Regions from separate parts of the Streptomyces sp. NPDC026515 genome, predicted to be linked through region 2. Evidence: riboswitches for the same ligand, from Rfam matches in the RefSeq annotation. Region 2 holds a riboswitch; the other holds the start of a gene.

Region 1 (10,695 bases), on a different contig from region 2:
ACCCCGAACCGGTTCCAGGCGTTGATCACCGTGATCGCGGCGATCAGCTGCGCCAGCTCCGCCTCCTCGAAGTGCTTGGCGGCGCGCTCGTACACGGCGTCCGGCACGAAACCGTCCGTGAGGACGGTCACCGCCTCCGTCAGCCCCAGCGCCGCCAGCTCCTTCTCGGTGTAGAAGTGCTCGGACTCGTCCCAGGCGCTGAGCTGAATGATCCGCTCGACGCTCTCGCCCTGCGCCAGAGCGTCCTTGCTGTGCATGTCCACGCAGAGCGCGCAGCGGTTGAGCTGCGAGGCCCGGATCTTCACCAGTTCCAGAAGCTTCGGGTCGAGGCCCTCCCGGGCGGCGGTGTCCAGCCGGACCATCGCCTTGAAGACCTCGGGCACCAGCTCCGACCAGGGCAGACGGGGGGTGTGTTCAGGTGCGTACTCAGTCGGGTGTTCTGTGGTCATATCTCGACCCTAGGAGTCAGGCAGCCCAGGAGTATGGTCCATTTCCATGGGGAGAACATGGGCCACTTTGGGGATCGACCTCCATCTGGAACCGGCCGGTCCGAGCCTGCGCCGAGGCCTGACCGACGCCCTGCGTGAAGCGGTCCGCGGTGGCCGGCTGCTCCCCGGCACCCGGCTGCCCTCCTCCCGGTCCCTCGCGGCCGACCTGGGCATCGCCCGCAACACCGTCGCCGACGCCTACGCCGACCTGGTCGCCGAAGGCTGGCTCACCGCCCGCCAGGGCTCCGGCACCCGGGTCGCGACCAGGGAGCCGACGGCGTCGCCGGCCGGTCGGCACGGAGCGACGCCCGTCCCCGGGACGACCGCGCACCGCCCCGCCTACGACCTGCGCGCCGGCCACCCCGACGTCTCCGCCTTCCCGCGCGCCGAATGGCTCAAGGCGGCCCGCCGCGCCCTCACCGCCGCTCCCCACGAGGCCTTCGGCTACGGCGATCCGCGTGGCCGCGTCGAACTGCGCACCGCGCTCGCCGCCTACCTCGCCCGTGCCCGGGGGGTGCGCGCCGACCCGGAACGCATCGTGATCTGCGCCGGGTTCGCGCACGGCCTGAGCCTGCTCGGCCGGCTGCTGCGGGCTCGTGGCGCCGACACGGTCGCCGTGGAGTCGTACGGCCTCGACGAGCACTGGCGGCTGCTGACGGCGGCCGGACTGCGCACCCGCCCGCTGCCCTTCGACGGACTCGGTACGGACACCGGGCAACTGCCCCGGGGCTCGGCCGCGGTGCTGCTGACCCCCGCCCACCAGTTCCCGATGGGCGTGCCGCTGCACCACGACCGGCGGGCGGCCGTCGTGGACTGGGCCCGGCGCAGCGGCGGCCTGGTCCTGGAGGACGACTACGACGGCGAGTTCCGTTACGACCGCCGTCCCGTCGGCGCCCTCCAGGGCCTCGCCCCCGATGAGGTCGTCTACCTGGGCACGGCCAGCAAGTCCCTGGCGCCCGGACTGCGGCTGGCCTGGATGGTGCTGCCGCCGGGCGTCGCCCAGGAGGTGACGGCGGTCAAGGGCGGCGTGGACACCTTGGGGGCGCCGGACCAGCTGACCCTCGCCGAGTTCATCACCTCAGGTGCCTATGACCGGCACGTCCGTGCGTCCCGCTCCCGCTACCGGCGGCGCCGGGACGCCCTGGTCGCGGCCCTCGCGGAACGCGCCCCCGAGATCCGGGTCACCGGCATCGCGGCCGGTCTGCACATGCTGCTGCGGCTCCCGCCGGGCACCCGGCACCGGGTGATCCGGGCCGCCGCCGCGCACGGACTCGCCCTCGACGGCCTCGCCCCGCGCCACCGCCACCCCGACGCGGTCACCGCGCCCCTGGACGCCCTCGTCCTCGGCTACGGCACCCCCGCCGACCACGCCTGGTCGGGAGCGCTGGACATCCTGTGCACGGTGCTGTCGGACCCCGCCGTCACCGGCGCCGAGTGAATCCCCTCCCCGGACCGACCTCATCCGGCGGCGGCCTCCTCGGCCTCCTCGGCTTCCTGGGCTGCCTCCGCCTCCCAGCGCAGCAGGTCGCCCGGCTGGCATTCGAGCACCTCGCAGAGTGCGGCGAGTGTCGTGAACCGTACCGCCTTGGCACGGCCGTTCTTGAGGACCGCCAGGTTGGCGGGCGTGATCCCGACCCGGTCCGCGAGTTCTCCCACGGACATCTTCCGCCGGGCCAGCATCACGTCGATGTCGACGGCGATCGGCATCAGATCACCTCGTCCAACTCGGCCTGCATCTGCGTCGCTTCGACATCGCGCGCGACGGCCTGGGCGAGCAGCATGCGCAGCACGAGCACGATGAGCGCGACCCCCAGGACGGCCAGGCCGATCCCGCCCATGACGACGCTGACGCCGGGGTCGTCCCGCTGGCCCGGCGCGTTGACGGCCGTGACCGCGAACCACAGCAGGGCGACCGCCACGATCGCGCCGATCACCCTGTCCACGTAGCGGAAGGCGGCGTGGGAGAACACGGTTCCGCGTCGCACCATCGTCACCAGCCGCCACACGCTGACCAGGGCGACCTGGACCGACGCCATGCCCAGGACCGTGATCACGCGGAACGCGGTCAACGGGAGCGAGCCGTCCTCCGGGTCGCTCCCGCTGACCAGCACCCACACCATTCCCGCCTGGACGAACACGGTGCCCGCGAGCACCACCGCGAGCACGGCGCGCAACGCACGCACTGTCAGCTTCCCCACGACCAGTCCTCTCATCGAGTTACGATGGGAATCTATCGATTTTCGATAGGTGAGGCAAGGGGTGGGCAGGGTGCGGAGCGACGAGCCGGGGGTCTCAGTCCTCCTCGGCCGTCTCCGTCGTCTCCGCCGTCCCCGGCGTCTTTGGCGCCTCCCCGAACCGGGCCAGCGCCAGTGCCCCCGCGACGGCCACGGTGAAGCCGAGCACCCCGAGCCAGGCCAGCCCCTCGCGGGTGCGGTCCCCGAGCCACACCACGCCGATGGCCGCCGGGCCGATCGTCTCCCCGATCACCATCCCCGCCGTCGCCGTGGTCACCGAGCCGCGCTGCAGAGCCGAGGTCAGCAGCAAAAAGGCGCCGCCGCCGCCGACGAGCAGCGCGTAGGCGGCCGGGTCGGTGAGCAGCCCACCCGGCCAGAGGGTGTCGATGAGCCGCACCGACACCTCCACCACCCCGAACCCGAACCCCGCCCCGAGGCCCAGCAGCAGCGCCCGCCACCGCCCCGACAGCCGCCCGCCGGCGAGCCCGAGCAGCAGCACCCCCACCGCGGTCGCGAGCATCGCGTACGCCAGCGCGTCCGATCCGGCCCGGTCGCCCTCCGGCCCCGACGCCAGCCCGAGCATCGCGAGCCCCGCGCACACGACCCCCACCGCGCCCCACTCCAGCCCGCTCAGCCGCACCCGCAGCAGCCTGGCCGCGACCACCGCGGTCACCGCGAGGCTGGACGCCAGTGCCGCGCTCACCGCGTAGATGGGGAGCGAGCGCAGGGCCAGGATCTGGAAGACGAACCCCAGCCCGTCCAGCCCGAGTCCGGCGACGTACCGCCACTGCCGGACGGCCCGCAGCAGCAGCGCGGCCTCCCCGCCCGCGCCGTCACCGGCCGCCCGCGCGGCCATCGCCTGCAGGACCGTCGCGGTGCCGAAGCAGAGCGCGGCGGCGAGAGCGCACACCATTCCAAAGAGCACAGAGGGACTGTAGGGGAGGCGGACGGGCGGCGCGGCGGCGCCAGGCAGGAGGGCGCAGGAGGGCGGCGGGGGAGGATGCGGCGGGTCCCGGGATCCGTGATCCGCGGGGGCCGGCCACGCGTCCACGCCCGCCTGCAGCCGCATGGCCGGCGGGCCGCCGTACGGCACGATCTCGAAACCGGGCGTGTACGACCCGAAGTCCGCCCGTGCCCCGTGATCGGTCGAGAGACTGATCAAGGTGGTCCCACGGCCGTGGAATGCCGCCGGCGACGAGGACTTCCGCAGTGGTCACGGCGACTGCGGAGAACGCGGCGAGGTTGTCCCCCTGCTGCCTCTGCCCCTGCCCGACTGGTGGACGCCACGGCCCCCGGGCCCGGTGTGCCCGGTAGTGTGACCAGCGGGCCGTGACTGGCGCGCTGGGATGGGACGGACCATCGGGGAGCGGCCCGCGACCGATCGAGTGCCGTGCGCCTGGGCCGAACCGTGAACGCCGAACGCCATGTCCGGAGGTCCCGAATGTCCGAGCCCCTCTCCACCGAGTCCACCGCGTTCCGCGCGGCCCTCGACGTGATCCGCGCGGTCGAACCGCGGGTGGCCGACGCCATCGGCCAGGAGGTCCACGACCAGCGCGAGATGCTCAAGCTGATCGCCTCCGAGAACTACGCCTCCCCGGCGACCCTGCTCGCGATGGGCAACTGGTTCAGCGACAAGTACGCCGAGGGCACCGTCGGCCGCCGCTTCTACGCCGGCTGCCGCAACGTCGACACCGTCGAGGCGCTCGCCGCCGAGCACGCCCGTGAGCTGTTCGGCGCCCGGCACGCCTACGTCCAGCCGCACTCCGGCATCGACGCCAACCTGGTCGCCTTCTGGGCGGTCCTCGCCGACCGCGTCGAGGTCCCCTTCCTGGCGAAGACCGGCGCCCGCCAGGTCAACGACCTCTCCGAGGCCGACTGGGCCGAGCTGCGGCAGGCCTTCGGCAACCAGCGGATGCTCGGCATGTCCCTGGACGCCGGCGGCCACCTCACCCACGGCTTCCGCCCGAACATCTCCGGCAAGATGTTCGACCAGCGCTCCTACGGCACCGACCCGGCGACCGGCCTGATCGACTACGACGCGCTGCGCGCACAGGCCCGGGACTTCAAGCCGCTGATCCTGGTGGCCGGCTACTCCGCGTACCCCCGGCTGGTGAACTTCCGGATCATGCGGGAGATCGCCGACGAGGTCGGCGCGACCCTGATGGTCGACATGGCGCACTTCGCGGGCCTGGTCGCCGGCAAGGTCCTGACCGGCGACTTCGACCCGGTCCCGCACGCCCAGATCGTCACCACCACCACCCACAAGTCGCTGCGCGGCCCGCGCGGCGGCATGGTCCTGTGCGACGACTCCCTGAAGGACCAGGTCGACCGCGGCTGCCCGATGGTCCTCGGCGGCCCGCTCCCGCACGTCATGGCCGCCAAGGCCGTCGCCCTGGCCGAGGCCCGGCAGCCCTCCTTCCAGGACTACGCCCGGCGGATCGTCGACAACTCCCGCGCGCTGGCCGACGGCCTGATGCGCCGGGGCGCCACGCTGGTGACCGGCGGCACGGACAACCACCTCAACCTGATCGACGTCGAGTCGTCGTACGGCCTCACCGGCCGCCAGGCCGAGTCGGCCCTGCTCGACTCCGGCATCGTCACCAACCGCAACGCGATCCCGGCCGACCCGAACGGCGCCTGGTACACCTCCGGCATCCGGATCGGCACCCCGGCGCTGACCACGCGTGGCCTCGGCACGGCCGAGATGGACGAGGTCGCCGCCCTGATCGACCGCGTCCTGACGGCGACGGAGCCGGGTACGACGAAGTCCGGCGCCCCGTCCAAGGCCTCGCACGTCCTCGACGAGAAGGTCTCGACGGAGATCGCCCAGCGGGCGACGGACCTGGTCGCGGGCTTCCCGCTGTACCCGGAGATCGACCTGGGCTGAAGCGCCCCGCAGGGGTGCGGGGAACTGCGCGAGCAACGACATGCGACCCGCACTCGCCGCGCTCCGGAACCGCCCCCACCGCCGGGCCATTCCCGCCCTCGCCCTCTGAGAGAATGGTGAGCATGGCTTCTGATCGACCCCGCGTGCTCTCCGGCATCCAGCCCACCGCCGGCTCGTTCCACCTCGGCAACTACCTGGGCGCCGTCCGCCAGTGGGTGGCGCTCCAGGAGTCTCACGACGCCTTCTACATGGTGGTCGACCTGCACGCGATCACGGTCCCGCAGGACCCCGCCGACCTGCGCGCCAACACCCGGCTCGCCGCGGCCCAGCTGCTCGCGGCCGGCCTGGACCCGGACCGCTGCACCCTCTTCGTGCAGAGCCACGTCCCGGAACACGCCCAGCTCGCGTGGGTGATGAACTGCCTGACCGGCTTCGGCGAGGCCAGCCGGATGACCCAGTTCAAGGACAAGGCGGCCAGGCAGGGCGCGGACCGCGCCAGCGTCGGTCTCTTCACGTACCCGATCCTCCAGGTCGCCGACATCCTGCTCTACCAGGCCAACGAGGTGCCCGTCGGCGAGGACCAGCGCCAGCACGTCGAGCTCACCCGTGACCTCGCCGAGCGGTTCAACGGCCGCTTCGGCGAGACCTTCACCATCCCGAAGCCGTACATCCTCAGGGAGACGGCGAAGATCTACGACCTCCAGGACCCGGCGATCAAGATGAGCAAGTCGGCGTCCACGCCGAAGGGCCTCATCAACCTCCTCGACGAGCCGAAGGCGACGGCGAAGAAGGTCAAGAGCGCGGTCACCGACACGGACACCGTGATCCGCTACGACGCCGAGCACAAGCCGGGCGTCTCCAACCTGCTCACCATCTACTCCACCCTCACCGGCAAGCCGATCGCCGAGCTGGAGCGGGAGTACGAGGGCAAGATGTACGGCGCGCTCAAGACGGACCTCGCCGACGTCATGGTCGACTTCGTGACCCCGTTCCGGGAGCGCACCCAGCAGTACCTGGACGACTCCGAGACGCTCGACTCGATCCTCGCCAAGGGCGCGGAGAAGGCCCGCGCGGTGGCCGCGGAGACCCTGGCCCAGGCGTACGAGCGGGTGGGCTTCCTGCCCGCCAAGCACTGACCCGGTCCGCGGCCGGTACCGAGCGGGGCGCCGCCGGTGCCGAACGGGGCGCCGGGGGCGCTCGGGGCGCTCCGGGGAGCGCACGGGAGCGCTGCACATCACTTCGGCCACGGCTGCCCGGAAGGCGGCCGTGGTCGTACAGTCGATAGCCGGGCGGCCGGGTACGAACCCGACACATGCCCGGCCACCACGACCGACAGGAGATGACGTGGGGACCGTAACGATCGGCGTGTCGATCGCGGTCCCGGAGCCTCATGGCAGCCTGCTCCAGGAGCGGCGCGCGGGCTTCGGCGACGCCGCGGCGCACGGCATCCCCACGCACGTCACGCTGCTGCCGCCCACGGAGATCCCCGACGGGTCAATGGCCGCCGTGCAAGCCCACCTGAGCGAGGTCGCCGCGGCCGGCCGGCCCTTCCCGATGCGGCTGTGCGGCACGGGCACCTTCCGGCCGCTGTCGCCGGTGGTGTACGTCCGGGTCGTGCAGGGCGCGGACGAGTGCGCATGGCTCCAGCAACGGGTCCGGGACGCGTCCGGCCCGCTCGACCGCGAGCTGCAGTTCCCGTACCACCCGCACGTGACCGTCGCGCACGGGATCGACGAGGCCGCGATGGACCGGGCCTTCGCCGAGCTCGCGGAGTACGAGGCCGCGTGGCCGTGCACCGGGTTCGCCCTGTACGAGCAGGGCCGCGACGGTGTGTGGCGCAAGCTGCACGAGTACGCCTTCGGCGGCTCCGTGGTGCCGCCCCAGGCCGGACACGCGGAGCGGGGCACCATCGCCAGCCGGTAGCCCCGGCTCAGATCGGCAGGCGCCGGAACACCGACCGCGGCGCGTGCCGCAGCGCCGACATCACCACCCGCAGCGCCCCCGGCACCCACACCACCTCCGAGCGCCTGCGCAGCCCCGTCTCGATCGCCGTCGCCACCGCCTCCGGGGTCGTGGCCAGGGGCGCTTCCGCCAGCCCCGCCGTCATCCGCGACCGCACGAACCCCGGCCGTACCACCATCACGTGGACGCCGGTCCCGTGCAGCGCGTCGCCCAGGCCCTGGGCGAACGCGTCCAGGCCCGCCTTGCTGGAACCGTAGATGAAGTTGGAGCGCCTCGCCCGCTCCCCGGCGACCGACGACAGCACCACCAGGGAGCCGTGACCCTGCGTCTGCAGCTCCCGCGCACAGACCAGGCCGGCCGAGACGGCGCCCGTGTAGTTGGTCTGCGCGACCCGCACGGCCTGCACCGGTTCCCGCTCGTCGGTCGCCTGGTCGCCCAGGACGCCGAAGGCGAGCAGCACCATGTCGATGTCGCCCTCGGCGAAGACCTTGCCGAGGGCGGCGTCGTGGGACTCGGGGTCGAGCGCGTCGAAAGGGACGGTGCGGACGTCGGCGCCGAGGGTGCGCAGCTGCTCAGCGGCCTGGTCGAGGGCGGGGGAGGGGCGGCCGGCCAGCCAGACGGCACGGGTGCGCCGGGCGACCAGCCGGCGCGCGGTGGCCAGCGCGATCTCGGACGTCCCGCCGAGCACGAGCAGGGACTGGGGCATTCCGAAGGCGTCCTTCATGACAGCGATCAGCTCCTAGAGGCCGAGACGGCGGGACAGGTCGGAGACGAACACCCCGCGCGGGTCCAACTCCGCGCGCAGCGCGCGGAAGTCGGCGAGCCGCGGATACATCGCGGCGAGCAGGTCGGGGCGCAGCCGTGCGTCCTTGGCGAGGTAGACGCGGCCGCCGGCGGCCGCGACCTCCTCGTCCAGTTCGTCGAGGAACGCCCCGAGGCCGGTCAGGGCGGCGGGGATGTCGAGCGCGAGAGTCCAGCCGGGCACGGGGAAGGAGAGCCAGCCGGGGTCGGCGTCGCCGAAGCGCTTCAGGACGGCCAGGAAGGACGGGCAGCGGCGCTCGGAGATACGGGCCACGATCCGGCGCAGGGCGTCCTCCTGGCCGTATCCGACGACGAACTGGTACTGCACGAAGCCGCGGCGGCCGTAGACGCGGTTCCAGTGCGGGACGCCGTCCAGGGGGTGGAAGAACGCCGAGATGCGCTGGAGCTGGCCGGTACGCGCGCGTGGCGCCTTGCGGTACCAGAGTTCGTTGAAGAGACCGACGGTGGTGCGGCCCAGGAGGCCGTCGGGGACGAAGGCGGGGGCGGCCGGAAGCTGACGGGGGCGGAAGGCGAGTGGTGCACGCCCGGCGCGTGTGCCCTCACCGAGCGCCTCCAGGGGTGCGTGGTCGCCCCGCGTGAGCACCGCGCGCCCGGTGGCCGCCCCGCGCGCCAGCAGGTCGATCCAGGCGACCGAGTAGCGGTAGCGGTGGTCCGTGGTGGTCAGGCGGTGCATCAGGTCGTCGAGGTCGGTGGCGCGTTCGGTGTCGACCGTCAGGTACGACGTCTCGACCGGGAGGAGGCGGACGGTCGCCGTGAGGATCACTCCGGTCAGACCCATGCCGCCGGCCGTCGCGTCGAACAGCGGGGTGCCGCGGCTCACCGTGCGGACCTGGCCGTCCGCGGTGAGGAGTTCGAAGGACAGCACGTGACGGGAGAAGGATCCCGAGACATGGTGGTTCTTGCCGTGGATGTCGGCGCCGATCGCGCCGCCCACCGTCACCTGGCGGGTCCCGGGGGTCACCGGGACGAACCAGCCGAGCGGCAGCAGGACCTCCGTCAGGCGGTGCAGGGAGACCCCCGCGTCGCACAGGAGGGTGCCTCCGTCGGCGTCGATGGCGTGGATGCGGTCGAGGCCGGTCATGTCGAGCACGGCGCCGCCGGCGTTCTGCGCCGCGTCCCCGTACGCGCGCCCCAGACCCCGCGCGATGCCGCCGCGAACCCCGCAGTCCCGGATCGCGTCCGCCGCCTCCTGGTAGGTCCGGGGACGGATCAGGCGGGCGACGGTGGGGGCGGTGCGGCCCCAGCCGGTGACGGGGACGGCGGTTCCGGGGGGTGTGGAAGGAGCGGACTCGGCGGGACCTGCGGCCCCTCCAGGCATTCCAGGCATGGGAATGACCGTATCGCTGCCGTATGGGTGTTATGGGCGCTATTGACGGTTGGTTACGGAAGATCACCTGACTCCCCGAAACGGGTGATTATCCGAATGTCGCTCAATACGGTCGTAGCTTTTGCGGGGTCAAGGTGAACAGTGAGTCCAATGGACGACATGGACCACCGGATCCTCTCCGCACTGCACGCCTGCGGTGCCGATCCACGCGTCGCGTCGGCCGCGCGCGGTCTCTCCCTGGCCGGTGAGCACGGCGCGCTCTGGCTCGCGGCGGGCCTCGCCGGGGCCGCCGTGGACGGCGCGCGCCGCGAGGCCTGGTTGCGCGGCACGGCGCTGGTCGCGGGCGCGCACCTCGGCAGCATCGGCGTCAAACGGCTCGTGCGCCGTGCGCGCCCCGCTCATGTCCGGCCCCGGGTACGCACCGCGGGCCGGCACTCCTTCCCCAGCTCGCACGCCACCTCCGCGGTGGCGGCCGCCGTCGCCTTCGGGGCGCTCGGCGTGCCCGCCATCGCGCCGCTGGCGGCCGCGATGTGCCTGTCCCGGCTCGTGGCCGGGGTGCACTACCCCTCGGACGTCGCCGCCGGCGCGGCCCTCGGGGCGCTCACGGCGCGCGCCGGGGCGGGATGGATGCGCGGGGGAGTGCCGGGTGCCTCGTACGCGGGGAGGCGCGGATGACCGAGACCGCGCACGCCGCCACCGAAACGACGCCCGGCGCCGGCAGAGCGACCGCCGACGGCGTCGCGGACACGAATCTGCATGAGCAGCGCGGCCACCCGGCCAGGGCGCACGGACCGGCACGCGCGCGTGTCACCCCCGGCGGCCTGCTCACCGGGCTGCTGAAGACCACCCGTCCCAAGCAGTGGGTCAAGAACACCCTCGTCATCGCCGCCCCGGCTGCCGCCGGCCGGCTCTTCTCCGTGTCCGCGCTTCTCACCCTCGCCCTCACCTTCGTCCTCTTCACCGCCTGCGCCGCCG
Region 2 (10,695 bases):
GCCTTCGCCGCCCTCTCCCCCGCCCACGCCCCGCTCGTCGCCGGTCTGGACGCGGCCGACTCGGTCTGCGTGGACCTGCACAAGTGGCTCAACGTCCCCTACGACGCGGCCGTGCAGTTCACCCGCCGCCGCGACCTCCAGGTGGCCGTCTTCCACAACGAGTCCCCCTATCTGGGGCCGCCCACCGGCGATCCGGACTTCCTGCACCTGACCCCGGAGACCTCCCGCCGGCTGCGGGCGCTGCCTGCCTGGTTCTCCCTGACGGCGTACGGCCGTGCCGGACACCGCGAGATCGTCGAGCGCAACGTCACCGAGGCCCGCCGCCTCGGGGAGGGCGTCGACGCCCTCCCGGCCCTGCGCCTGCTCGCCCCGGTCCGGCTCAACGTGGTCTGTTTCACCCTCGCCGAGGACCCCACGCAGGAGCGGGTGGACGCCCTGGCCCGGGCGCTGGCCTCGTCCGGGGAGACGTTCCTCACCCCGACGGTGTACGGCGGGGTGCCGGCACTGCGGGCGGCGTTCAGCAACTGGCGGACCACCGAGGACGACACCCGGCGGGTACTGGCCGCGGTCACGGCGGCGTCAGCCGCTCTGTGAGGCGTGCCGGATCTCCCGGTGCGGCCGCAGCGCCGCGTGGAAACCGCCGTGGACGGCGGTGAGACCGCCGTCGACGCGGAGCGTGGTGCCGGTGATCCAGGCGGCGTCACGGGAGGCGAGGAAGGCGACGGCGGCGGCGACGTCCGCCGGCTCGCCGACCCGGCCGAGAGGGTAGAGCGGCGTGAGGGCGTCGAGTTCGTCCTCCCGGTCCGCCCACGCCGAGGTGCGGACCGTACCCGGCTCCACCAGGTTCACCCGGACCCCGCGCGCGGCCGCGTGCCCGGCGAGGGTGCGGGTCAGCGAGCCGAGGCCGGCCTTGGCGGCGCTGTAGGCGTGATTGCCGAAGTCGGCCCCGGCGTTGACGGAGCCGATGCTGACGACGGCGCCGCGACCCGAGGCGGCCAGGTGCGGCAGGGCGGCCCGGCAGCAGCGGTACACGCCGGTGAGGGTGATGTCGAGGTCGAGATCCCAGCCGTCTTCCGGCTGGTCCTCGAAGAGCGGCACGTCCGGGGTGCAGTGCGCGGCGCAGTTCACCAGCACGTCGAGTCCGCCGAAGGCGGCGGCCGCACGCTCGACGGCGCCCCTCACGGAGTCCCGGTCGGCCACGTCGCAGCCGAACGCCTCGACCGCCAGACCCTGTTCGCGCAACGCGGCGGCCGTCAGCTCCGCCTCGGCCAGGTCCCGGTCGGCCGCCAGCACCCGTGCGCCCTCCTCGGCCAGCCGCCGGGCCACGGCCGCGCCGATGCCGCGGGCCGCGCCCGTGACGAGAACCCCGTGTCCCGCAAAGCGATTGAGTCCGGTCATGGCACGACCGTACGGGCCGAAGGATCAACAGGACAGATAGCGTGCGGGCATGTCCGCGTTCTTGCAGCAACTCCCGGCTCTGCTGGGCGTCGTGATCGGCGCCCTCGGTTCGTATCTCGCGGTGGTACGGGGTGATCGGGTGCGGTTCCGGCGCGAGCAGGAGGCGCGCTGGGACGAGCGCCGGCTGACCGTGTACGCGCAGTGGGCGCAGGCGTTGAAGAGGACCGTCTCCGTCGACTACCGGGTGGCCGCCCATCTGGGCAACGACCCCCATCCCCGCCCGCTCTCCCCGCAGGAGGCCGAACCCCTGCTTGCCGAAGCCCAGTCGGCCCGTGATCCGCACGGCGAGAAGCTCATCATGCTGGGCAGCCCGGCGGTGGTCGCCAAGGGACAGGAGTGGGTGCTCGCGGTGATGGCGATGGAACGGTTCCTGCGGGAGGAGCGGCGGGATCCCGAGGCGTGGCGGATCCTGCTGGAACGGCAGCGCGACGGCCGGGACGACTTCTACGCGGCCGTCCGCGAGGACCTGGCGCTGCCGCCCGGTCACCCGGGACGCCTGCCGCTGGCGGAGGCCTGACGGCCTCCGCCGCTTTCCTCGCGTCAGTGGCCGCGGGCGATCCACTCCGCCAGGTGGGGAGCCTCGGCGCCGATGGTGGTCGAATCGCCGTGTCCGGGCAGGACCTTCGTCTCCGGCGGGAGGGTGAGCAGTTTGTCCCGGATGGAGTCGATGATCGTCGGGAAGTGGGAGTAGGACCGCCCGGTCGCGCCCGGGCCGCCGTGGAAGAGGGTGTCACCGGTGAAGACGGTGGCGAGGCCCGGCTCGTACAGGCAGACGGCGCCGGGGGCGTGGCCGGGCGTGTGCAGCACGGTCAGATCGGCGCCGGCCGCCTCGATGACCAGCCCGTCGGAGAGGTGGTTGTCGGGGTCGCGGTCGGGGTGGGTGAGCTTCCACAGCGGCAGGTCGTCGGGGTGCAGCCAGATCTTGGCGCCGGTCAGGTCCGCGAGGGCGGGCGCGGCGGAGATGTGGTCGTTGTGCGCGTGGGTGCACACGATCGCCTTCAGGACCCGGTCCTCGACGGCTTCGGCGATGGCCTCGGCGTCGTGGGCCGCGTCGATGACGATCACCTCACGTTCGTCGCCGATGATCCAGACGTTGTTCTCGACGTCCCAGGAGCCGCCGTCGAGGGTGAACTGCCCGGCGGTGACGACGCGTTCGATCCGGGTGGTCATCAGAGCACCACCACCGAACGCAGCACGTCGCCCTGGTGCATCCGGTCGAACGCCTTCTCCACCTCGTCGAGCCGGATGGTCTCCGTGACGAAGGCGTCCAGCGGCAGCCGGCCCTGCAGGTGCAGGTCGATCAGCATGGGGAAGTCCCGGCTGGGCAGGCAGTCGCCGTACCAGCTGGACTTGAGCGCGCCGCCGCGGCCGAAGACGTCCAGGAGCGGCAGTTCGAGCTTCATCTCGGGGGTCGGTACGCCGACCAGGACGACCGTCCCGGCGAGGTCGCGGGCGTAGAAGGCCTGCCGGTAGGTCTCGGGGCGGCCGACCGCCTCGATGACGACGTCGGCGCCGAAGCCGCCGGTCAGCTCGCGGATCGCCTCGACGGGATCGTTGGTCCGCGAGTTGACCGTGTGCGTGGCGCCCAGGGTGCGCGCGGTCTCGAGCTTCCGGTCGTCGATGTCGACGGCGATGATCTTCGCGGCGCCCGCCAGCTTCGACCCGGCGATCGCGGCGTCACCGACCCCGCCGCAGCCGATCACGGCGACCGAGTCGCCGCGGCCGACGCTGCCCGTGTTGATCGCGGCACCGATGCCGGCCATCACCCCGCAGCCGAGCAGGCCGGCCACCGCCGGGGAGACGGCCGGGTCGACCTTGGTGCACTGTCCGGCGGCGACCAGCGTCTTCTCGGCGAAGGCTCCGATGCCGAGCGCCGGGGACAGTTCCTGCCCGGTCGAGGCGAGGGTCATCTTCTGCTTCGCGTTGTGGGTGTTGAAGCAGTACCAGGGACGGCCGCGCAGACAGGCCCTGCACTGGCCGCACACCGCACGCCAGTTGAGGATCACGAAGTCTCCGGGCGCCACGTCCGTGACACCCTCGCCGACCGACTCCACGACACCGGCGGCCTCGTGGCCGAGCAGGAACGGGAACTCGTCGTTGATCCCGCCCTGTTTGTAGTGCAGGTCGGTGTGACAGACCCCGCAGGCCTGTACCTGTACGACGGCTTCGCCCGGCCCGGGGTCCGGCACCACGATCGTCTCGACCCGCACCGGCTCGTCCTTGCCCGGTGCGATCACGCCGCGTACTTCCTGCGCCATGGACCTGACCCTTTCGTCGCTCTGCTGACGTGCCTGTATTCCGACCCTACGCGTGACCGCTCGGTAACGGCACGGAGCACGTCGATCATCACGGATCTTTCCCGCCGGTCAGCCGACCGGTGGGGCCCTGAGCCCCACGGTGGCCGATGTGCCCGACGTAGCCTGGGGGCGCCGCCCACCGCCCGGACGAGGAGCACCGTGACCACCGCAGACGCTGTTTCGCCGGGACGGACCGGAGACCGGACGGGTCCGTCCCCGTTCCGGCTGCTCCTCTCCTATGCACGGCCGCACCGCTGGGCCCTGTCGGCCGGTGCGGTGCTCTCGCTGCTGACGGGGGCGACCGGGCTGCTGCTGCCGCTGGTGGCGCGGGGACTGATCGAGGACCTGTCCCACGACCGCTCCGTCTCCGGGAGGTTGCTCGCGATGGCGGGCCTGGTCGTCACCAACACCGTGGTGGGCGCCCTGGGTTCGTACGTGCTGCGGCGCACCGCCGAGTCGGTGGTGCTGGGGGCACGGCGCACCCTGTCGTCGTACCTGCTGCGGCTGCGGATCACCGCCGTGGACCGCACCGAACCCGGGGATCTGATGGCGCGGATCACCTCGGACACCACCCTGCTGCGCGAGGTCACCACGGACTCACTCGTCGCGCTCGGCACCGGCGGGCTCACCCTGGTCGCCACGGTGGTGATGATGGGGGTGGTCGACCCGGTACTGCTGGGCGTCACGCTCGCGGTGATCGCCGGGGCGGGCACGGTCCTCGGCATGATCGTGCCGCGTATCAACCGGGCCGGCCGGCGGGCGCAGGACGCGGTCGGGGTGATGGGAGCCTCACTGGAGCGGGTACTGGGCGCGCTGCGCACCGTGAAGGCGTCGGGCGCCGAGCACCGCGAGGAACGGGTGCTGCACGAGGCCGCCGAGGAGTCCTGGCGGCAGAGCGTGCGGGCCGCCAAGTGGGCGGCCGTGGCGGGCAACACCGCGGGGCTCGCGATGCAACTGGCGTTCATCACGGTGCTGGCGGTGGGCGGGGCACGGGTGGCGACCGGTGCCATCGGCATCGGCACGCTGGTGGCGTTCCTGCTCTACGTCTTCTACCTGATGTCACCGATCCAGCAGGTCGTCGGCGCCGTCACGCAGTACCAGACCGGCGCCGGCGCGCTCGCCCGGATCCAGGAGGCGCTGCGACTGCCCGCCGAACCGCCGTCCGCGCCCGCCGAGTTGCCGGCCCCCGGCGCCGAGCCGGCCGCCGTCACCTTCACCGCCGTACGGTTCCGCTACGCCGACGACCTGCCGTACGTGCACCACGGCGTCAGCTTCGAGGTACCCGCCCGGGGCATGACGGCGTTCGTCGGTCCGTCCGGAGCGGGGAAGACCACCGTCTTCTCGCTGATCGAGCGCTTCTACGACCCGGAGTCCGGCACGATCACCCTCGACGGCCGTCCGCTCGCCGACTGGGAACTCCCCCTGCTGCGCTCGGCCATCGGATACGTCGAGCAGGACGCGCCCGTCCTGTCCGGATCGTTGCGGGACAATCTGCTCCTCGGCAATCCGCTGGCCGGCGAGGACACGGTGGCACGGGTCCTGAAGACGACCCGGCTGGACCACCTGGTGGCGCGGCTGCCGCAGGGCCTCGCGACACTGGTCGGGCACCGCGGGACCAAGCTGTCCGGCGGCGAGCGGCAACGGATCGCGATCGCCCGGGCGTTGCTGCGCCGGCCCCGGCTGCTGCTGCTGGACGAGGCGACCTCGCAGCTGGACGCGGTGAACGAGGCGGCCCTGCGGGACACCGTCGCCGACGTGGCACGGTCGACCACCGTGCTGGTGGTCGCGCACCGCCTGTCGACGGTGACGACGGCCGACCGGATCGTCGTGATGGACGCGGGCCGGGTCCGCGCGGTGGGCACGCACCGGGAGCTGGTGGCGGCGGACCCGCTGTACGCGGAACTGGCGGCGACGCAGTTCCTGTCCGCCGCGGACTGAGGCCGCGGTGGCCGGCCACCGGTCACCGCGTACGACGAAGGGCCGCCCCCGGTGCGGAACGGCCCTCGGGGTGCGGTCCGGGGTCAGGACTCGATGGCCGGCACCAGTCCCGTGGCCGGCGCGGCCATGTCGGTGAGCTGGTGCAGTTCGCCCAGCTTCTGGAGCCCGTTCAGTCCCTGCACCTGCTCCGAGATCCTGGGGATCTCGTCCTGGTGCTCGGCCGGGATGCCGATGCGGGAGACCGAGTCGAGCACGCCGAGCACGGTGGGGTTCCCGGAGTGCGGCGCGCTCGCGTCGGCCGCGTTCGCCAGCGGGGCGGCGAGGCCGGTGACCCCGACGGCGAGGCCGACGGCGGCGACGATACGTCGTGTGGAGATCATGTCTCCAGCAACGGGCTGGGCGCCCGGCCGGTCACGGGCAGCCGGTCCCCCTCACCCGTCAGGCGGAGTGCCCGGCCTGCGCTTGCCGAGCCCGGCGGGGCGGAGGAGGCTCGAAGCAGGGGCCGTCGCGGCCTGCTCCGCATCGGGCCGCGGGCTCCCGCAGGAGGTCACCATGGGCACCGCGACAGGCCCCACGTTCGACACCGACACGCTGCGCCGGGCGATAGAGGGAAACACGGGGAACACCCTGCTGGCGCTCTACACGGACGACGCGGAGATCCGCATCGTCGACCGCACCGACCAGCCCAGCCACCCCAGGGTCCTGCACGGCCGCCGGGACATAGCCGCCCTGCTGGACGACGTCTACAGCCGGGACATGACCCACAGGCTGGACCAGTGCATCGTGCAGGGTGACCGGGCCGCCTACAGCGAGTCCTGCGAGTACGCGGACGGCGTCCGGGTGCTCGCCGAATCGATGGTCACGCTGCGTGATGGCAAGATCGCCGAACAGATCACGATCCAGGCATGGGACGAGTAGCCGCCAGGGCCGCGAGGGTCCAGGTCAGCGCCCGGCTGACCTGGACCTTCTCGGCGCGGGCCGGACTGGGGCACAGCCGCCGAGCCCGGCCGGGCGGGTCCGTCGTCCTGCTGCGCACGCTCCTGCGGGCGGCGCACCGCCGTGGGAAACGCTGAGCGCCTCGGCTACTCTGGGCGCGGGCCGTGACTGGCGCTGAGGTGGAGCACCACCGTGGAGCGGCCCGCACTGTCGAGCCGTGCGCCTGGGCGATCAAGGTCTGACCAGCTCAGGAGTGTGCCGCATGACCCATGCCTCTCTCATGGACGGAACCGCCGTCGCCCGCCGGATCGTCGAGCAGACCGCGCAGCGGGCCGCCGAGTTCACCGCGCGCACCGGCACCACGCCGTGCCTGGCGACCGTGCTGGTCGGCGAGGACCCGGCCTCCGTCACCTACGTCCGGATGAAGCAGAACCGCAGCCGCAAGGCCGGTATCGCCTCCCGGCACGTGGCGCTGCCCGCCACCACGACCACCGCGGAACTCGTCGCCACCCTGCGGGAGTTGTCGGCCGATCCGGCGGTGCACGGCATCCTGCTCCAGCACCCGGTCGGCGAACACATCGACGAGCGGGCCGCGTTCGAGGCGATCGCGCCGGAGAAGGACGTGGACGGCGTGACCTTCGCGTCGTTCGCGACGATGAGCTTCGGCCTGCCGGGCTTCGTCTCCTGCACGCCCGGCGGCATCCTGCGCCTGCTCGACGCGTACGACGTCGACCCGGCCGGGAAGCGGGCGGTGGTCGTCGGCCGCAGCGCGATCCTGGGCAAGCCGGCCGGCATGCTGCTGCTCGCCCGCGACGCCACCGTCACCTACTGTCACTCCCGCACCCGGGACCTGTCGGCGGCGGTACGGGAGGCGGACATCGTGGTCGCCGCCGTCGGCCGCCCCGGGCTGATCCGGGGCCAGGACATCAAGCCGGGCGCCGTCGTGCTCGACGCCGGCTACAACGCGGGCAACGTGGGTGACGTCGACTTCGACACCGCCGTCGAGCGGGCCTCGCTGATCACGCCGGTGCCGGGCGGCGTCGGCCCGATGACCATCGCCGTACTGCTGGAGCAGACCGTCACCGCCGCCGCCCGGCAGCTCGGGGGGTGATCAGCGCATCCAGGCGCTGTATTCCATGACGTCACCGGCCCGTACGCCGTACTCGGGATCGTCCCGGGTGAACGTGGTCTCCAGGCCGAGTACGGCACCGGTGCCCGGATCCAGGATCAGCATCCGCCGGGCGCCCGAGCCCTCGTCGTGGACGTACGCCTGCCCGGTGCGGCCGAGCCGGTCGGTGACCTGGCCGGCCGGGCGCAGGCCCTGGGCGTCGGCGAGGAGTTCGGCGAGGGCGGCCGACTCCCGGGCGCCGAGCGTCCAGTTGTCGAGCAGCTCGTGGGTGGCGTCCAGGAGCTCGGAGGTCGTGAGGGTGCGGGTGTGGCCGTAGACCAGCTCGATGAGGTAGGCGCGCAGCTCCGCCGGGTCGTGCGGGGGTGTGCCGAGCGGCGGCCCGTCGCCCCACATCGGGGGGAAGGTGCGCCGGCTGAGCACGTGGCCGTCCCCGACCAGCCGTGACCGGTCGCCGTCGTCGGTGAGGACCGGGCGGCCGGGGTGGGACGGGTCGGTCGCCACGACCACTTCGGTGTGACTGCCGTCCGCCGCCCATCGCTCCACCCGCTCCTCGGGCAGGGTGACCGGCGGCCTGCCGTCGCTCATGCCGAGGCTCCAGGACTGCACGTGAGTGCCCTGGCGCAGGGCCGGGGAACCGTCCTGGGCCGCCACGGCGGCCAGTTCCGCGACCTCGGCGAGCGGTACCGGCACCGAGTGGACGCGGACGGCCAGCGGCCGGGGCGCGGCGACCGCGGGCGTGCCGGCCGGACCGCCCACCAGCACGGTCACCACGGTGACGACGGCGACGAGGGCCGCGGCGAGCGACCACGCCAGTCGGGGCCTGGTCCGGCGCCGGGGACGCGGGGTCTCGTGCAGCAACCGGGCGAGGTGCCGTTCGGCGGTGTGGTCCAGGGGACCGTCGCCGAAGTGGGGGCCCGCGGCGGGTACCGGGTCGGCGGCGCGCAGCAGGTGGAGTTCGTCAGCCATGGCGGTGTTCCTCGGTAAGAGCGTCGACGGCAGGGGGCCGCAGTCGGTCGATCTCGGCTCTGAGCCGGCGACGGGCCCGGTGCAGCCGCATCGCGGCCGCCCGGCTGCCGCAGCCCAGGGCGACCGCGACCTCGTCCACGCCGAGTTCCTCCCACGCGGTCAGCCGCAGCACCTCCTGGTCGGCCGGGGAGAGCCGGCCCAGCGCCTCGTGCACCCAGGAGCCGGGCCGTTCGCTGTCCGGACCGGCCACGGTGTGGCGTCCGTGGGCGGTCTCGTCGTTGCCCAGCCGGTCCAGCAGCCGGCGCCTGCGCCCGTAGCCGCGTACCGCGTTGGCGAGGCAGTTGCGTGCCACGCCGTACAGCCAGGGCAGCGGGGTCGCCGGGAGGTCTGCGCGGCGCCGCCAGGCCACCGTGAACACCTCCGCCACCACTTCCTCCACCTCGCCGGTCCGCCCGTCCAGTCGCCGCGCGACATAGCGGCTGACCGCCCAGTAGTGCTCGCGATAGGCAGCGGCGAAGATCTCGTCGTTGCTCATGTTCGGTTCTTGTCCGGCACCTTTCCGATCGTCACACCTCTTTCCGTGACGCTCGTCGCATCCCTCGAGTGTGACCGGTGCGCTCCGCCCGGACACAGGCGGGGTATGAGGAACCTCAAGTGGCTCACGACCACGGATCACAAGACGATCGGCACGCTGTACCTGGTCACAGCGTTCTCGTTCTTCTGCGTCGGTGGCGTGATGGCCCTGTTCATGCGCGCGGAGCTGGCCAGGCCGGGCCTGCAGATCATGTCGAACGAGCAGTTCAACCAGGCGTTCACGATGCACGGAACGATCATGCTGCTGATGTTCGCGACCCCGTTGTTCGCGGGCTTCGCGAACTGGATCATGCCGCTGCAGATCGGTGCTCCGGACGTCGCCTTCCCGCGGCTGAACATGTTCGCCTACTGGCTGTACCTGTTCGGCTCCACCATCGCGGTGGGCGGCTTCCTCACCCCGCAGGGCGCCGCCGACTTCGGCTGGTTCGCCTACGCCCCGCTCTCGGACGCGGTGCGCACCCCGGGCATCGGCGCCGACATGTGGATCATGGGTCTGGCCTTCTCCGGCTTCGGCACCATCCTCGGCGCGGTCAACTTCATCACCACGATCATCTGCATGCGCGCCCCCGGCATGACCATGTTCCGCATGCCGATCTTCGTGTGGAACGTGCTGCTGACCGCGGTCCTGGTCCTGCTCGCCTTCCCCGTCCTCGCCGCCGCGCTGTTCGCGCTGGAGGCGGACCGGAAGTTCGGGGCACACGTCTTCGACGCGGCGAACGGCGGAGCCTTGCTCTGGCAGCACCTCTTCTGGTTCTTCGGCCATCCAGAGGTGTACATCATCGCCCTGCCGTTCTTCGGCATCATCTCCGAGGTCATCCCGGTCTTCTCCCGCAAGCCGATGTTCGGCTACATGGGTCTGATCGCGGCGACCATCGCGATCGCCGGTCTGTCCGTGACGGTGTGGGCGCACCACATGTACGTCACCGGCGGTGTGCTGCTGCCGTTCTTCTCCTTCATGACGTTCCTCATCGCCGTCCCGACCGGGGTGAAGTTCTTCAACTGGATCGGCACCATGTGGAAGGGCTCGCTGTCCTTCGAGACACCGATGCTCTGGGCCACCGGCTTCCTGATCACCTTCACCTTCGGCGGGCTGACCGGCGTGATGCTCGCCTCGCCCCCGATCGACTTCCACGTCTCCGACTCGTACTTCGTGGTGGCCCACTTCCACTACGTGGTCTTCGGCACGGTCGTCTTCGCGATGTTCTCCGGCTTCCACTTCTGGTGGCCGAAGATGACGGGCAAGATGCTCGACGAGCGGCTCGGCAAGATCACCTTCTGGACGCTGTTCACCGGCTTCCACGGCACCTTCCTGGTCCAGCACTGGCTGGGCGCGGAGGGCATGCAGCGCCGGATCCCCGACTACCTGGCGGTGGAGGG

Evidence for each region. Region 2 has a riboswitch for ZMP and ZTP ahead of ACZ4O3_RS22515 (bifunctional 5,10-methylenetetrahydrofolate dehydrogenase/5,10-methenyltetrahydrofolate cyclohydrolase). Riboswitches for the same ligand answer to the same signal wherever they lie in the genome.
Region 1: it holds a riboswitch for ZMP and ZTP, as region 2 does, so the genes downstream of both, ACZ4O3_RS30155 (glycine hydroxymethyltransferase) here and ACZ4O3_RS22515 (bifunctional 5,10-methylenetetrahydrofolate dehydrogenase/5,10-methenyltetrahydrofolate cyclohydrolase) in region 2, are expected to answer to the same signal.

The regions. Positions count from the first base shown of each region.
Region 1 is NZ_JBVHQD010000016.1:96,070-106,764, reverse strand. It holds gene ACZ4O3_RS30180 (carboxymuconolactone decarboxylase family protein) at 1-449, opposite strand, end outside; gene pdxR (MocR-like pyridoxine biosynthesis transcription factor PdxR) at 496-1,926, shown strand; gene ACZ4O3_RS30170 (helix-turn-helix domain-containing protein) at 1,947-2,195, opposite strand; gene ACZ4O3_RS30165 (DUF2975 domain-containing protein) at 2,195-2,686, opposite strand; gene ACZ4O3_RS30160 (hypothetical protein) at 2,781-3,635, opposite strand; ZMP/ZTP riboswitch at 4,042-4,131, shown strand; gene ACZ4O3_RS30155 (glycine hydroxymethyltransferase) at 4,113-5,609, shown strand; gene trpS (tryptophan--tRNA ligase) at 5,732-6,745, shown strand; gene ACZ4O3_RS30145 (2'-5' RNA ligase family protein) at 6,954-7,532, shown strand; gene ACZ4O3_RS30140 (decaprenylphospho-beta-D-erythro-pentofuranosid-2-ulose 2-reductase) at 7,540-8,295, opposite strand; gene ACZ4O3_RS30135 (FAD-binding oxidoreductase) at 8,311-9,711, opposite strand; gene ACZ4O3_RS30130 (phosphatase PAP2 family protein) at 9,871-10,395, shown strand; gene ACZ4O3_RS30125 (decaprenyl-phosphate phosphoribosyltransferase) at 10,392-10,695, shown strand, end outside.
Region 2 is NZ_JBVHQD010000010.1:177,876-188,570, reverse strand. It holds gene ACZ4O3_RS22560 (pyridoxal phosphate-dependent decarboxylase family protein) at 1-594, shown strand, start outside; gene ACZ4O3_RS22555 (SDR family NAD(P)-dependent oxidoreductase) at 580-1,398, opposite strand; gene ACZ4O3_RS22550 (hypothetical protein) at 1,448-1,975, shown strand; gene ACZ4O3_RS22545 (MBL fold metallo-hydrolase) at 1,999-2,628, opposite strand; gene ACZ4O3_RS22540 (S-(hydroxymethyl)mycothiol dehydrogenase) at 2,628-3,716, opposite strand; gene ACZ4O3_RS22535 (ABC transporter ATP-binding protein) at 3,915-5,693, shown strand; gene ACZ4O3_RS22530 (hypothetical protein) at 5,777-6,073, opposite strand; gene ACZ4O3_RS22525 (nuclear transport factor 2 family protein) at 6,246-6,611, shown strand; gene ACZ4O3_RS22520 (hypothetical protein) at 6,599-6,766, shown strand; ZMP/ZTP riboswitch at 6,784-6,865, shown strand; gene ACZ4O3_RS22515 (bifunctional 5,10-methylenetetrahydrofolate dehydrogenase/5,10-methenyltetrahydrofolate cyclohydrolase) at 6,892-7,740, shown strand; gene ACZ4O3_RS22510 (CU044_5270 family protein) at 7,741-8,724, opposite strand; gene ACZ4O3_RS22505 (RNA polymerase sigma factor) at 8,717-9,259, opposite strand; gene ctaD (aa3-type cytochrome oxidase subunit I) at 9,365-10,695, shown strand, end outside.